3 regions of the Mycolicibacterium rutilum genome follow, and region 2 is predicted to be linked to each of the others. Evidence: predicted binding sites of a transcription regulator. Region 2 holds the regulator's gene; each other region holds the start of a gene.
What was found. The regulator LexA, encoded in region 2, represses DNA repair genes until DNA is damaged. The targets are predictions, from matches to a motif close to CGAACANNTGTTCG.

Region 1 (5,201 bases), 1.0 Mb from region 2:
GTCAAGGCCGGCCGCACCGCGCGGGCGCAGGTGCTGCTCGACCGTGACGGCCGGCCCGGTCAGGCCTTGCTGCTGTGCTACCGGCAGCGGCGCTGGTATGTCGAAGGGATTTATGAATGATGACCGGATGAGCGGGTATCCGCTTTTCGATGACCGCCATACCTCCGGACCCCGATCCCGCTGACGTCCCCGACCTCGAGCCTGGTGGCGGTGTGCCGCCCGGGTCGACGCCGCCGGACTCCGACCAGACCTCGGGCATCGGCGCCGTGGAGTCGCCGCCGGGGCGCAGCCGCTGGACGCCGACGGCGGTCATCAGCGTCATCGCGATCGCGATCTTTGTGCTGCTGTTCCTGTCCGCAGTGGTGTGGGTGCTGATGGGCGGGCTCTAGGAGCCGACCTGCCGGGCGAACGCTCCGACGCGGTCGATGAACCGGTCGAAGAACACGCCGGGATCAACGCCGACGCCGACAAGCGCGTTGTGCTCGCGGCCCCACCGGTTGCTCCAGTCGGCGATCGTCATCCCGCGCGTCAGCGTGCCGGTCAGTTCGACGTCGACGGTGGTGGCCCGGCACTCGACCAGGCTCGGGTCCAACGCCACCGCCGCGGCCAACGGGTCGTGCAGGTGCGCCAGATACCCCTCGCCCTGGTCGTGGTGGAACTCGAAGTAGAACCGCATCGCGTCCTCGAGTACCGCGATCAACGGGTTGGCTGATGCGGACCGGGCGCCGCGCTCGTCGTGCACACTCATCGGATCCGCGGTGACGCCCGCCGCCGTCGCGAGCCGGTTGAGCAGCGCCGGCGTCATCGCGATGTTCTCGGTCAGGTTCAGCCCCAACACAATCGGCAGGTGTGCCGGTGGCCGCCCGCCCCACGCCGCGGTCCATCCGCCGAACACCTCGGCCGCGGCTTCAGGGTCGACGCTGATGTTCCACTCGGCCACCGGGGTGGTGTTCCCCCGGTAGTCGAACGCCCCGCCCATGATCACCAACCGGCGCAGCAGTGTCGGCAGCGCAGGCTCTTTGCGTAGGGCCAGCGCCAGGTTGGTCAGCGGGCCGACGGCTATCGCGATCAGTTCACCCGGATGCGACTGTGCCGCACGCACCCACGCATCTGCAGCGTCATGGCCGGTGAGCCGCTGTTCGGTGGCGGGCAACCGGGCGTACCCCATGCCCTGCGGGCCGTGGGTGTCCTCCGCGGTGCGCAGCGGTGTGCTCAGCGGTGCCTCGGCGCCCTGCGACACCGGGATGCCCGACAACCCGCACAGCTGCAGCAGGCCCAGGTTGTTGCGGCAAACCTGGTGCACCGGAACGTTTCCCGCCGTCGACGCGATGCCCACCACCTCGGCGTCGTCGCTGGCGAACAGATACGTCAGCGCCATCGCGTCGTCCACGCCGGTGTCGACGTCGGCGAAGACCGGGTGCGTCACCCCGACAACGATAGGGCACGCGGTGAGGCGAAGCGGCTATCGTCCGGGTATGCCACTCGACCCCAAAGCCATCGGCGCCCAGACCGAACCCCACCTGTTCGAATGGACGGACCGTGACACGCTCCTCTACGCGCTGGGCGTCGGCGCGGGGACCGACGATCTCGTGTTCACCACCGAGAACAGCCACGGCGTCGAACAGCAGGTGCTGCCCACCTACGCGGTGATCGCGTGCCTGCCGTTCGCGGCGATCGGTCTGGTCGGTTCGTTCAACTTCGCGATGCTGCTGCACGGATCGCAGGGCATCAGGCTCTACGAACCGCTCAAGCCGGCGGGCAGGCTCAGCGTCGTCGCCGAAGTCGTCGACCTCCAGGACAAGGGCGAGGGCAAGAACGCGATCGTGATGCTCAAGGCGACGGGCACCGATCCCGACACCTCCGCCGTCGTCACCGAGACCTTCACGACCGCAGTCCTGCGCGGCGAAGGGGGATTCGGCGGGCAACCGGGTCAGCGCCCCGTCGCCCCGCAGATCCCCGAGCGGGCGCCCGACGCGCGAATCTCGTTGCCCACCAGGGAGGATCAAGCACTCATCTACCGGCTCTCCGGTGACCGCAACCCGCTGCACAGCGATCCCTGGTTCGCCCGCGAGCTGGCCGGATTCCCGAAGCCGATCCTGCACGGGCTGTGCAGTTACGGGGTGGCGGGCCGCGCGCTGGTCGCCGAGCTCGGCGGCGGCGATGCGAGAAAGGTCCGCGCCATCGACGCCCGGTTCACCTCGCCGGTGTTCCCGGGAGAGACGTTGACGACGTCGATCTGGCGGACCGAGGCCGGCCGCGCGGTGTTCCGCACCGAGGCGGCCGGTCCCGACGGTTCCAACACCCGGCTGGTCCTCGAGGACGGTGCCGCCGAATACACGGACTGACCGTCATTTGGTCGATCCGCAGGCATCGAGCGCCGCCGATTGACAGGATGATCGACCATGAGGTTCGTCGTTGGTTATCTGGCCACCCCGGGCGGTGCCGATGCGGTGGCGCTCGGCGTGCGGTTCGCCCGCACCCTCGGCGCCGAGCTGGATTTGTGCATGGTGCTGCCGCCGGACCGGGTGGCGCCGTCGATCAAACCGGTCGGCGACTTCGAACAGCACCTCGCCGCCCAGGCGCAGGAGTGGCTCGCCGAGGCCGCGGCCACGGTGCCCGACGACGTCACGGTCCGCACCCACGTCCGGATCGACGACTCGTCGGCCGACGGGCTGATCCAGGAGGCCGCCCGCGTCGAGGCCGACATGATCATCGTCGGCGGGGCGGGCGGCGGCCTGGCCGGCAGCTACTCGCTCGGTTCGGTGGTCAACGGACTGCTGCATTCGGCACCCCTGCCCGTCGCGGTGGCGCCGCGCGGAACGCGCAATTCGACAGTCGATCGGGTCCACGAGGCGACGTGCGCGATCGGCGAACGCGATGGCGCAGATGTCCTGCTGGACACCGCCGTTCGGTACAGCTTGGCGGCAGGGACCCCGCTGCGGCTGGTGTCGCTGGTGGCGCTGGACCCGACGTTCGGCGTGCTGCGCGCGGACGGCGACGCGGTGCGGCAGCGGGCGCTGGCGCACGCGGAGGCCGTACTCGAATCCGCCAAGGCCGAATTGCCCGACGGGTTCCCGGTGACCTCGACCATCGTGGAGGGGACGACGGTCGAGGACGCGGTGGGCAAGCTGGACTGGCAGGACGGCGACTTGATCATGGTGGGGTCCAGCCGGTTGAGCGCCCCGCGGCGGTTGTTCCTCGGGTCGACGGCGGCCAAGATGCTGCGGGTGCTCGACGTGCCGATGGTCGTGGTGCCGCGCGACCAACTGGGGCGCGACGACCTGCCGTGACGCGTTGACTCTGCGCTGAGGGCGCGTTATCGGCCGGTTTGGGGGCCCTAGCCGCAGAGTCGACCATTCAAGATCGAACGCATGTTCGATAGACTGTCGGCATGAGCTGGCATCTCGGGCCGCCGACCTGGGCGGAGATGGAGCGGGTGCTCAACAGCAAACCGCGCCGCGCCGGCTGGCCCATCGACCAGCAGATCGGCGACGGGGGCGACAGCCCGGCCTGGTCGCGCAAGCGGGGAGAGTACCAGGCGCTCGACGTGCAACGGCCCACGTCGACGGTCCCGTACGCCGAACTGCACGCGCATTCCGCCTACAGCTTCCTCGACGGCGCCAGCACGCCGGAGGAACTCGTCGAGGAAGCGGTCCGGCTGGACCTGCGCGCGATCGCGCTGACCGACCACGACGGGCTCTACGGCGTGGTCCGGTTCGCCGAAGCCGCTAAGGAACTGCAGATGTCGACGGTGTTCGGCGCGGAACTGTCGCTGAGCGGCGGTGACCGCACCGAGGATCCCGACCCGCCAGGCCCGCACCTGCTGGTGCTGGCGCGCGGCCCGGAGGGCTACCGGCGGCTGTCCCGCGAACTCGCCAAGGCGCACCTCGCAGGCGGGGAGAAGGGAATCCTGCGCTACGACTACGACGCGCTGACCGAGGCGGCGGGCGGGCACTGGCACATTCTCACCGGCTGTCGCAAAGGCCATGTCCGGCACGCGCTTTCGACGGGTGGACCCGAAGCCGCTAACAAGGCGCTGGCCGACCTGGTGGACCGGTTCGGCCGCGACCGGGTCAGCGTCGAACTCACCCACCACGGGCATCCGTGTGACGACGAGCGCAACGCGGTGCTGGCCGAGCTGGCGCCGCGGTTCGGCCTTGGCGTGGTGGCCACCACCGCGGCTCACTTCGCCGAACCGTCGCGGGGCCGGCTGGCGATGGCGATGGGCGCGATCCGCGCCCGCAACTCGATGGACGAGGCCGCCGGTTTCCTTGCACCGCTGGGTGGTTCGCATCTGCGGTCGGGTGTGGAGATGGCGCGGCTGTTCGCCGACCGGCCCGAGGTGGTGACGGCCGCGGCCGACCTCGGCGAGCAGTGCGCGTTCGAACTCGCGCTGATCGCGCCGCGACTACCGCCGTTCGACGTGCCGGCCGGGCACACCGAGGACAGCTGGCTGCGGCACCTGGTGATGGAGGGCGCCCGCAGACGCTATGGTCCGCCCGCGCGGGCGCCGCGGGCCTACGCGCAGATCGAACATGAGCTGAAGGTCATCGAGCAGCTGAACTTCCCGGGTTACTTCCTGGTGGTCCACGACATCACCCGGTTCTGCAAGGAGAACGGCATCCTGGCGCAGGGCAGGGGATCGGCGGCCAACTCCGCGGTCTGCTACGCGCTCGGGGTCACCAACGTCGACCCGGTCGCCAACGAGTTGCTGTTCGAGCGGTTTCTGTCGCCCGCCCGCGACGGTCCACCCGACATCGACATCGACATCGAATCGGACTTGCGCGAGAACGCGATTCAGTACGTCTACCAGCGCTACGGCCGCGACTACGCCGCGCAGGTGGCCAACGTGATCACCTACCGGGGCCGCAGCGCGGTGCGCGACATGGCCAGGGCGCTGGGCTTCTCCCAGGGCCAGCAGGACGCGTGGAGCAAGCAACTCGGCCAGTGGGGCAACCTGTCCGAGGCGCCGCACACCGAGGACATTCCCGAACAGGTGATCGACCTGGCCAAGCAGGTGTCGAACCTGCCGCGGCACATGGGAATCCACTCCGGCGGCATGGTGATCTGCGACCGGCCGATCGCCGACGTGTGCCCGGTCGAGTGGGCCCGGATGGAGAACCGCAGCGTGCTGCAGTGGGACAAGGACGACTGCGCGGCCATCGGACTGGTCAAGTTCGACATGCTCGGGCTCGGCATGC
Region 2 (5,201 bases):
GTACGGGACCGGCGATCCTGCTGATCCACGGCATCGGCGACAACTCCACGACCTGGGAGACGGTGCAGTCCAAGCTGGCCCAGCGCTTCACCGTCATCGCACCGGATCTGCTCGGGCACGGCAAATCCGACAAGCCGCGCGCGGACTACTCGGTGGCGGCCTACGCCAACGGGATGCGCGACCTGCTCAGCGTGCTCGACATCGACCACGTCACCGTCGTCGGGCACTCGCTGGGCGGCGGCGTGGCCATGCAGTTCGCCTACCAGTTCCCGCAATTGGTCGACCGGCTGATCCTGGTCGGCGCCGGCGGGGTCACCAAGGACGTCAACATCGCGTTGCGGTTCGCGTCGCTGCCGATGGGCAGCGAGGCGCTCGCTCTGCTCCGGCTGCCGCTGGTGCTGCCCGCCCTACAGCTGATGGGTCGGGTGGCCGGCGGCGCGCTCGGGTCGACCGGGATCGGCCGCGACCTCCCGCAGGCGCTGCGGATCCTGGCCGATCTGCCCGAGCCCACCGCGTCGTCGGCGTTCGCCCGCACGCTGCGTGCGGTGGTGGACTGGCGGGGCCAGGTGGTCACCATGCTCGACCGGTGTTATCTGACGCAATCGGTTCCCGTGCAACTGATCTGGGGCAGCGGAGACTCGGTGATCCCGGTGAGCCACGCCCGCATGGCGCACGCCGCGATGCCCGGCTCGCAACTGGAGATCTTCAACGGCTCCGGGCACTTCCCGTTCCACGACGACCCCGACCGGTTCGTCGAGGTGGTGCAGAAGTTCATCGACTCCACCGAACCCGCGGTCTACGACCAGGAGTACCTGCGCGGTCTGCTGCGCGCCGGGGTCACCGAGGGCGCCATCGCCGGTTCGGTGGACACACGTGCCGCGGTGCTCGATGCGATGGACGCCGACGAGCGCAGCGCGACCTGACGCGGAGCGACCACCGCCTCCTCGACACGACGTAGCATCGGGGCATGCCTATCGACGTGACCGTGCTGCGCGTGTTCACCGACCCCGACGGCAACCACGGGAACCCGCTCGGAGTCGTCGACGCCGACTCCGTCGACCCCGCCGACCGGCAACGCGTCGCCACCGAATTGGGTTACAGCGAAACCATTTTCATCGATCTCCCCGGCACCGGGGCGAACACCGCACACGCGCGGATTTTCACCCCCGCCGTCGAGTTGCCGTTTGCCGGGCACCCCACCGTCGGCGCATCCTGGTGGCTGCGCGAGCAGGGCACGCCGGTGCACACATTGCAGGTTCCGGCGGGCATCGTGCAGGTTCGATACGACGACGACCTCACCTCGGTCAGCGCCCGCGCCGAGTGGGCGCCGGACTTCGCGATCTACGACCTCGCCTCGGTCGCCGATCTCCTCGCCGCCGACCCTGCGGACTACCCCGACGGCATCAACCACTACCTGTGGACGTGGACGGACAAGGAGCAGGGCCAGATCCGATCACGCATGTTCGCGTCCGATCTGGGAGTGCCCGAGGACGAGGCCACCGGTGCTGCCGCCGTGCGGATCACCGACTACCTGAGCCGCGACCTGCACATCGTGCAGGGCAAGGGATCTCACATCTACACCCAGTGGAGCGCGGAAGGTTGGGTTCGTGTCGCCGGTCGCGTGGTCGACGACGGCGTCAAGCAGGTCGACTGATCCGACTAACTGGCGGTGGGCTGGGGCGAATTGCGGTGCGCCCGCAGCGCCTCGATCTCGCGCTCGAAGTCGTCGGCCGAGGTGAAACCCCGATACACCGACGCGAACCGCAGATAGGCCACCTCGTCCAGATCCCGCAGCGGCCCCAGGATCGCCAACCCCACCTCGTGACTGGGCACCTCGGGGCCGGCGGCCCGCACCGCGTCCTCGACCTGCTGGGCCAGCAGGTTCAGCGCGTCATCGTCGACCTGGCGGCCCTGACAGGCGCGGCGCACCCCTTTGATGACCTTCTCGCGGCTGAACGGTTCGGTGACCCCGCTTCGCTTGACGACGGCCAGCACCGCGGTCTCCACGGTCGTGAACCGTCTACCGCACTCCGGGCAGGATCGCCGCCGCCGGATCGCCTGGCCCTCGTCGGTCTCCCGGGAATCGACCACACGCGAATCGGGATGGCGACAGAACGGACAGTGCATCACCGCTCCTTCGCCAGGCCAACAAACGACTACATCAAACGTCTTCGAGCGTACCCGCGCACTGTCCCGCAGGCCCAGAACAGGGCCGATTGGCGCGTAGGCCACCCATTTGTCGGCGAACATCGCTGCGAGGCAAGGCTTTCGAAACTGGGCGCGCCGCGTCAGCCGACCGGCGCGATCAGCGTCTGACCTGCGTCCAGTGCTGCGGTGTCGAGGTGGTTGAGTTCACGGATCTGCTCGACCACCTGACTGACCGGCGCATCCGGCGCGACCCGCTGCGCGACCTGGTGCAGGCTCTCGCCCATCTGTACCTGCACCACGGCGAGACGGTCGGGCGTCGGCGCCGGGTCGGCACCCACCACGCCGCCGAACTGCGCGACGAGCCCCAGCCACACCGTGATTCCCGCCGCGACCAGCGCCAGCAGCACCGTGGTGCCGGGAGTGATCGGCCGCCTGCGGTGCCCCGCCCGCGACATCGTCACGCCGGGACCGCGGTAGCGCAGGGGCGCCCCGCCCGGACGCTGCGACCGGGGCCGCCGGCTCGGTTCGACCCGCCTGCGACGCGGCTGCGCCGCGGGTGCTGCCTGGATTTCCCGGGTGTCGAGGATCGTCATCGTGTTGCCCTTCCGTCCGCTGCTTTCGCTCTTATGTTCGATGATACTCGATCAGGTGTTCGAGTGATAGAACATGTGATCGAACTGTTGCCAAACGATAAAACAGGGCACCGACAAAAAATCCGGCCGCGTTCGCGGCCACCCACCCCACCGCGACACGCCTCGAACAAATGTTTGATTAATGGGCGGCTGCGGGATACATTCGGCGCCATGGACTCCAGCAGCGATACTCCGGACCGCACCGGCGGGGGCCGAACTCTCGACACCGGTCTGACCGAGCGTCAGCGCACCATCCTCGAGGTCATCCGCGCCTCGGTCACCACCCGCGGCTATCCCCCGAGCATCCGGGAGATCGGCGATGCGGTCGGCCTGACGTCGACGTCGTCGGTGGCCCATCAACTCCGCACGCTCGAGCGCAAGGGCTATCTGCGGCGGGACCCGAATCGCCCACGCGCGGTGGATGTCCGCGGCGCAGACGACGCCGCCAACCCGGTCGTCACCACCGACGTCGCGGGTTCGGACGCGTTGCCGGAGCCGACGTTCGTGCCGGTGCTCGGGCGGATCGCCGCCGGCGGCCCGATTCTCGCGGAGGAGGCCGTCGAAGACGTCTTCCCGCTACCGAAAGAACTCGTCGGCGAGGGCTCGCTGTTCCTGCTGAAGGTGGTCGGCGATTCGATGGTCGACGCGGCGATCTGCGACGGGGACTGGGTGGTCGTGCGTCAGCAGAACGTCGCCGACAACGGCGACATCGTCGCCGCGATGATCGACGGCGAGGCGACGGTCAAGACGTTCAAGCGCACCCGCGGACAGGTGTGGCTGATGCCGCACAACCCCGCGTTCGATCCGATTCCCGGGAACGACGCCGCCGTGCTCGGCAAGGTCGTCACCGTGATCCGCAAGATCTAGTCGGCGCGCACGAAACCGTTCGTGCGGGCGAATTCCTCGCTGGAGAACCAGATTTCGGCGTGCGCGTCATCGTAGTCGGCTGAGCCGGGCAGCCAGTACCGGCCCGACTGGGTGTCGGCCTTGATCGGGTAGCCTTCGGGCCCCTCGGCCGCGTCGTCGAGCGACAGCCGGAACGCGGGGCCCGGGATCTCCGGCTTGTCGACCTCGATGCGGGCATGCCGGCCGGTGTCGGTCAACGGATCCCGCTCAGGCGCCGTCGCCTCACCCAGCGTCTGGATCCGGGTCGGCGCGGTGACGATGTCGTCGGGATTGTCGTCGGGGTTGTCCTCGCGGGCGGGCTGTTCCTCGGGCGCCTCGTAGGGGTCGACGACATGCTCGACGGGCTCGTCGGCGGGACCGGACTCGGGTGGCGGCTCCCACGGGCTGCTCGACTCCGGACCCAGCGCCCCGAGGCCTTCGCTGGCGTAGCGGTCGCCGAACAGCGCCGCGGCGTAATCGTCGTTGCTCGACCGCATCTCCTCGACGTCCGGTTCGCGCGCCCCGACGGTGCTGTAGATCCGGTCGACGTCACTGCCGTAGCCGTCGTCGAACCGGTCGTCGTCGAAGCCCGGATGATCGTCGTCGCGGCGCCGGCTGCGCATCGTCGCGAACACGACGAGGCCGACCAGGATGAGCACCGGCACGATCGCCAGCAGCCACCACCAACTCCACCCGAACCCACCCGAGTCGTCGGCGGCGGAGGGTTGCGGTGCGGCCGGCGTATCCGGCAGATGCCGGCCGGGCACCTGCAGATCCGACAACTGGCTCGCGAGGTTGGCCGGCTCGGTGCTGAAATCACCGGTCGCGCGGTCCCACGAGACGACCCCGCCGCTGAACCGCTGGGTGAGCACGCCGTCGCTTTCGGTCTGATCGGCCATCGGCGCGCCGAGCGTTCCCTCCGCTCCGTCGAGCTTGTCCCAGGCCGCCCGCATCGGGCCCCGGACGAGGACCGCACCGTAATCGGGCGTCCAGAAGATCACCGGGTTGTCCTCGGCGGCGAACGTCGACATCCGGCTGGCCTCGCCCGCTCCGCCGGCCTCCTCACCCGAGGTCGGAAAACCGAGGTCGCCCTCGGGTCCGCCGAGGCTCTCGTACTTGGTGAGCACCTGTCCGGTGACGACCCGCGCACCGGTCGCCGGACTGTAGAAGATCTTGCCGCCCGCGAAGTTCTGTCCGAGGCCGTCAGCGCCGATCTTGTACGGCGGTCCCTCGGCCGCGCCGAGCGGGCCCAGCGCTCCGCCGGCGGCGCGGCGGGCGGCGTTGATCGCCGACGTCGGATCGTCGGGCACCTTGAGCCCGGCCAGCTGCCCGGCGAGATCCGGCGGCACGGTGGTGAAGGTCTTCTCGCGGGTGTTGTACGTCAGCTCGCCGCCGGTGAATTTCTGCGTGACGAGATCGCCGCGATAGGACTCGTCGTCCGCGGGCACGCCGAGCACCCCCGAGGAACCGCCGAGCTTGTCCCATGCGGCGTTGATCGGCCCGCGCACGACGCGCGCGCCGGTGTCGGCGGTCCAG
Region 3 (5,201 bases), 2.3 Mb from region 2:
GGTCGCATCGATCTGGTTGCGGAAGACGTCCCGGACGTACTGCCGGTCGATGCCGCGGGCGTCGGCCTCGGCGGCGACGTCGTCGAGCACCTTGTCGGCGCGCGGCTTGTCGGTGAGCGGGCCGCCGTTGATCCACTTGGCGGCGGCGACGGGGTCGGCGGTCTCGAGCCGTTGCGCCGCGGCGTCCACCAGCCGGTACAGCGGGCTCACAGGTTGCGCGCCCGCCGTCGCTTGCGGGAGTGCGAAAGACAGGGTGGCCAGCAGGAGGACCGTCGTCCGCAGTATGAGCATCCGCCCATTCTGACCCCGCGAACCTTGCCATAACCTGTGAGGGTGATTCGGCAGAAGATCTTGATCACCGGCGCCAGCTCCGGGCTGGGCGCGGGCATGGCGCGGGCATTCGCCGCAAAGGGGCGCGACCTGGCGCTGTGTGCCCGGCGCACCGACCGCCTCGACGAGCTCAAGGCCGAGCTGCTCGAGCGGCATCCCGGCATCACCGTCGCCGTCGCCGCGCTCGACGTCAACGATCACGAGCAGGTGCCCAAGGTGTTCGAGGCGCTCTCCGATGAACTCGGCGGGATCGACCGCGTCATCGTCAACGCCGGCATCGGCAAGGGCGCCCGGCTCGGGTCCGGGAAGCTGTGGGCGAACAAGGCCACGATCGAGACCAATCTCGTTGCGGCGCTTGTCCAGATCGAGACCGCGCTCGAGATGTTCAAGGACGCCGGCGACGGCCACCTGGTGCTGGTGTCCTCGGTGCTGGGCAACAAGGGGGTGCCGGGGGTGAAGGCGGCCTACGCGGCGAGCAAGGCCGGCGTGTCCTCACTCGGGGAGTCGCTGCGGGCGGAGTATGCGCGTGGGCCCATCGCGGTGACCGTTCTCGAACCGGGTTATATCGAATCCGAGATGACCGCCAAAGCCGCGTCGACGAACTTGATGGTGGACAACGAGACTGGTGTCCGGGCGATGGTCGACGCGATCGAGCGCGAGCGCGGACGCGCCGCAGTGCCGTGGTGGCCGTGGGCCCCGCTGGTCCAGCTGATGCGGGTGCTGCCGCCGCGGCTGACGAAGCCGTTCGCCTAAGCCTCCGTGTAGAGGCCGCCGCTACGGGGTAAACCGCAGCGCTGGTGTCTACGGGAGGTTTCGATGAGGGTGCTGTTGACCGGGGGGACCGGTTTTGTCGGGGCGTGGACGGCAAAGGCCGTCGCCGATGCGGGCCACCAGGTGAGGTTCCTGGTGCGTGATCCGGCCCGATTGGAGACCAGCGCCGCGCAGCTCGGGATCGACACCGGCGACTTCGCCGTCGGCGACATCTCCGACGCCGAGTCGACGGCCGCGGCGATGGACGGGTGTGACGCCGTAATCCATTCGGCGGCAATGGTTTCGATCGACTCGCGACAAGCCGACGTGATGCTCGAGACCAACCTCAGCGGTGCCCACAATGTGCTCGGCCAGGCGGCCGACCGCGGGCTGGACCCGATCGTGCACGTCTCGAGTTTCAGTGCGCTGTTCCGTCCCGGCTGCCGCGTGCTGCACGCCGATCTGCCGGTGGTCGGCGGGAGCGACGGCTACGGCAAGTCCAAGGCGGCGGTGGAGAAGTATGCCCGCGAACTGCAGGAGCAGGGTGCGCCGGTCACCATCACCTATCCGGGCATGGTGCTGGGGCCGCCGGCGGGCAAGCAGTTCGGCGAGGCGGCGGAAGGGGTCGAAGCGGCGGTGCGGATGCGCGGGGTTCCCGGTCGCGGCGCCGCGTGGACCGTGGTCGACGTGCGCGACCTCGCCGCATTGCACGCGGCGCTGCTCGAGCCCGGCAAAGGTCCGCGCCGATACATGGCCGGCGGCAAGCGGGTTGCGCTCGCCGAGCTCGCAACGATGATCGGACACGCAGCGGGGCAAACACTTCGGGTGTACCCCGTGCCAGATGTGCTCCTGCGCAACGTCGGACGGCTCATGGACGTGGTCGGACCGTATCTGCCGCTCGACGCGCCGGTCACCGGGGCGGCGATGCAGTACTACACCCAGATGCCCTCGTGTGACGACTCTCCCAGCGAAACCGAGCTCGGCATCAGCTACCGCGATCCGCAGGAAACGCTGGCGGACACCGTTTCCGGGCTGCGGCGCGTCGGCCGATTGTGAGCGTCCTCATGAGACACACAGGAACTCGGAGGTTTCGTCGACCGGACGCGGTGGTAGCCCTAAGGACATGAACGTGAAGATGATGAAGATGACGCCTCTGTTGTTCGCGGGTGCAGCGGCAGCCGCCATCGCCGCCGCGCCGATCGCTGGTGCGCAGCCCGCTCCTCCGCCGCCGTGCCTGAATGCCGACGGCACTCCCTGCGCGGGTCTCGGCAACATCGAAGCCGGCCCCGGTGGCGGTGCCGACGTGAACATCCCCAACGGCCCGCAGGGCACCGCTGATGGTGGCGGCGCGTCCGGTGTGATTCCGGGTGGCCCCGGCGGTACGGCTGGTCCCGGCGGCGCGAGCGGTTCACTCGCCCCGAACGGTCCCGGCGGCACGGCCGGCCCCGGTGGAGCCGCCGGATGCCTGCCGAACGTCGGCTGCATCAACATTCCGGTTGGCTGAGGTCTGACCTCTCCCTGACCGCCCGCAAGCGGCGCGCACTCCCTCGGGAGTGCGCGCCGTTTTGCCTTTCGGGGCACGTCGCGAAATCACTTCTGTCTCTTTGGTTTCAGAGGTCACATCGCCAGGTCGGTTTGTCGGTGGGTCGAACTAGTGTTCGAAGTATGGAGTCGGGCCGGGTCAGCGAGCGGATCGCGGCGTTGCGCCGCGAGGTCGATGCGCTGATGGCCGAGCCCCTCGATGCCTTGAGCACTGCGCAGGTGTTGGCGGCGACCGCGGAGTGGGAGTCGTTTGTGCGCGCGTCGGCGATGGTGAGGCATCACCTGGTGGCGCAGTTGGGCCGCGCACCGGTTACCGAGCTGGGGGAGTCCAGTGTGGGTCGGGCGCTGTCGACGTTGTTGCGGATCTCGGTCGCGCAGGGCAATCAGCGGGTGGCCGAGGCCAAACAGTTGGCCCCGCGGGTCACGATGACCGGTGAGCGGTTGGCCCCGGTGCTCGCGAACACGGCTGCAGCGGTGCGGCAAGGGTTGATCGGTGCTGAGCATGTACGGGTGATCCGCAAGTTCTTCGATCGCCAGATCCCGCGGTCGGTGGGCTTTGATGTGCGCGAGGCCGCCGAAGCACACTTGGCTGACCTGGCGGGTGGGCTGGATCCGCAACAGCTGGGTCAGGCCGCCAAGCGGTTGGCTCAGCACATCGATCAAGACGGTGAGTTCTGCGAGGAGTTGGTCAAGCAAAAGCGTGGGATCTGGTTCAGCAAGCAGCGCCCCGATGGCAGCAGCGAGATCCACGGCACCGTCGATGCGGCGACGCGGGCGTGGATCGAAGCGGGCTGGGCGATCTACGGCATCTACGGCGCCCCGGGCAGCAACAACCCCGACGCCCCGGACGTCGAACCCGCCCCCGAGCCCGGCGACGACCCCGCCGAACCCTCAGCGGACGTCGTGGTCACCGATACCCGCACGCGGGCGCAGCGCAATCACGATGCGATGGGCGCGATGTGCCGAGATCTGCTGGCGTTGCGGGGCCGCAGCACCCATAACGGGTTGCCGGCCACCGTCGTCATCACCGCGACCCTGCAGGACTTGCAGGCCGCGGCGGGGCACGGGGTGACCGCGGGCGGGACCCTGGTGCCGATGCGCGACGTGATCGCGATGGCCGCTGACGCGCACAACTATCTGGCGGTGTTCGACCAGCACACCAGCCAACCGCTCTACCTCGGGCGGGCGCGCCGGTGTGCCAGCACCGCGCAGCGGTTGATGCTGTTCGGCCGCGAGCGTGGCTGCACCAGACCCGGCTGCACCGCGGCGGCCTATGAAACCCAGGTCCACCACGCGGTCACCGACTGGGCCGACGGCGGGCGCACCGACATCACCGAACTCACCCTGGCCTGCGGGCCCCACAACCGCTCAGTGAAACCCGGCGGCTGGCGCACCGGCAAACGCCGCGACTTCCGCACCGAATGGCTACCCCCACCACAGCTCGACACCGGCCAAGCCCGGGTCAACAACTACCACCACCCCGAGCGCTACCTGATCCCCGACGACGGCGCCGACGGTGACGCCGGCGACGGCGACGGCGAAAGACCCAGCCCCAGCGACCCTGACCGCGACGCCAGCTGACGCCGCGGAGCGCCACCCTGCGCATATGTCATATACCCTTGACGAATCGTTGGGTTTTCCTAACACTGTGTTGTATGAGTCCGGTGAGAAGGGGCAAGACGCTCCCGATCCACAACCGCATCGGCGTGCTGCGCGCCGAGCGACGGATGACGCGGGCCGAACTCGCGGCGCTGATCGACGTCAACCCGCAGACCGTGGGCGCGCTGGAACGGGGCGATCACTACCCGAGCCTCGATCTGGCGTTCCGCATCTGCGACGTGTTCGGACTGCCCGTCGAGGCGGTGTTCTCCCGCGAGGAGTTCACCCCGCTGTCCACCGAGCTCTACCGAAATCCGCGACTGCAAGGAGGCGACCGAGATGTCCCCGTCGACCCGGCAAGCTGATCGAAACCTGATCGACCGATACCAGGACTTCCGCACCCGGCGCTTCCTCAAACACGAACGCACCTACGCCAATTCACTGCCGCGGTGGCGTACTCAACGCCGGCGTCGGATGCTCGTCGTCGTCATGGCGGCGACCCTGGCCGTCATGCTCTGCGTCAGTGTGGTGTGCGCCTTCGGATTTCGACAGGCCGCGCTCATCTGGCTGCCTGCCACCCTGATCTTCTTCCCGACATTCCTCGTGTTGCAGATCGTGTCCGGCCGCCAGGGTGACGCCCCGCAGGGAGTGCTCGACGAGTACGAGATCCAACAGCGCAACAGCGCCCGGTCCATCGGCCTGACGGTGACCCAGAACCTGATGCTGGTGCCGATCCTCTACCTGATCGTGCTGTCGGTGAACATGCGGACCGCCGACGCCGACGCCGTACGCGACATGGCGTACGCCGGAGGTCTGATGGCGCTGGCCGTGCTGCTGATCGGCGGATGCCTGCCCGTGATGATCCTCGGCTGGAGCCGACCGGACCCCGACGCCTAGGCGGACCTGCCGCGCTCGGTGCGATACCTGCGCACCAGCGCGTCGGTCGACGAGTCCGACTGCTCGGCCGGCGAGTCGTCGCC

Region 1: a site for LexA is predicted at 3,365-3,378, ahead of BLW81_RS28280 (error-prone DNA polymerase). Genes of this name have one in related genera too.
Region 3: a site for LexA is predicted at 2,728-2,741, ahead of BLW81_RS12320 (HNH endonuclease signature motif containing protein). Genes of this name have one in related genera too.

What each region holds. Positions count from the first base shown of each region.
Region 1 covers NZ_LT629971.1:5,823,049-5,828,249, reverse strand. Annotated here, with positions in the region: gene BLW81_RS28305 (DNA polymerase Y family protein) at 1-120, shown strand, start outside; gene BLW81_RS28300 (DUF6480 family protein) at 150-389, shown strand; gene BLW81_RS28295 (nucleoside hydrolase) at 386-1,426, opposite strand; gene BLW81_RS28290 (MaoC family dehydratase) at 1,476-2,345, shown strand; gene BLW81_RS28285 (universal stress protein) at 2,403-3,290, shown strand; gene BLW81_RS28280 (error-prone DNA polymerase) at 3,392-5,201, shown strand, end outside.
Region 2 covers NZ_LT629971.1:4,822,669-4,827,869, forward strand. Annotated here, with positions in the region: gene BLW81_RS23470 (alpha/beta fold hydrolase) at 1-923, shown strand, start outside; gene BLW81_RS23475 (PhzF family protein) at 968-1,654, shown strand; gene nrdR (transcriptional regulator NrdR) at 1,660-2,127, opposite strand; gene BLW81_RS23485 (LysM peptidoglycan-binding domain-containing protein) at 2,289-2,741, opposite strand; gene lexA (transcriptional repressor LexA) at 2,952-3,647, shown strand; gene BLW81_RS23495 (sunset domain-containing protein) at 3,644-5,201, opposite strand, start outside.
Region 3 covers NZ_LT629971.1:2,505,417-2,510,617, forward strand. Annotated here, with positions in the region: gene BLW81_RS12300 (chorismate mutase) at 1-291, opposite strand, end outside; gene BLW81_RS12305 (SDR family oxidoreductase) at 334-1,083, shown strand; gene BLW81_RS12310 (SDR family NAD(P)-dependent oxidoreductase) at 1,147-2,136, shown strand; gene BLW81_RS12315 (hypothetical protein) at 2,204-2,584, shown strand; gene BLW81_RS12320 (HNH endonuclease signature motif containing protein) at 2,746-4,203, shown strand; gene BLW81_RS12325 (helix-turn-helix transcriptional regulator) at 4,278-4,586, shown strand; gene BLW81_RS12330 (hypothetical protein) at 4,561-5,118, shown strand; gene pgi (glucose-6-phosphate isomerase) at 5,115-5,201, opposite strand, start outside.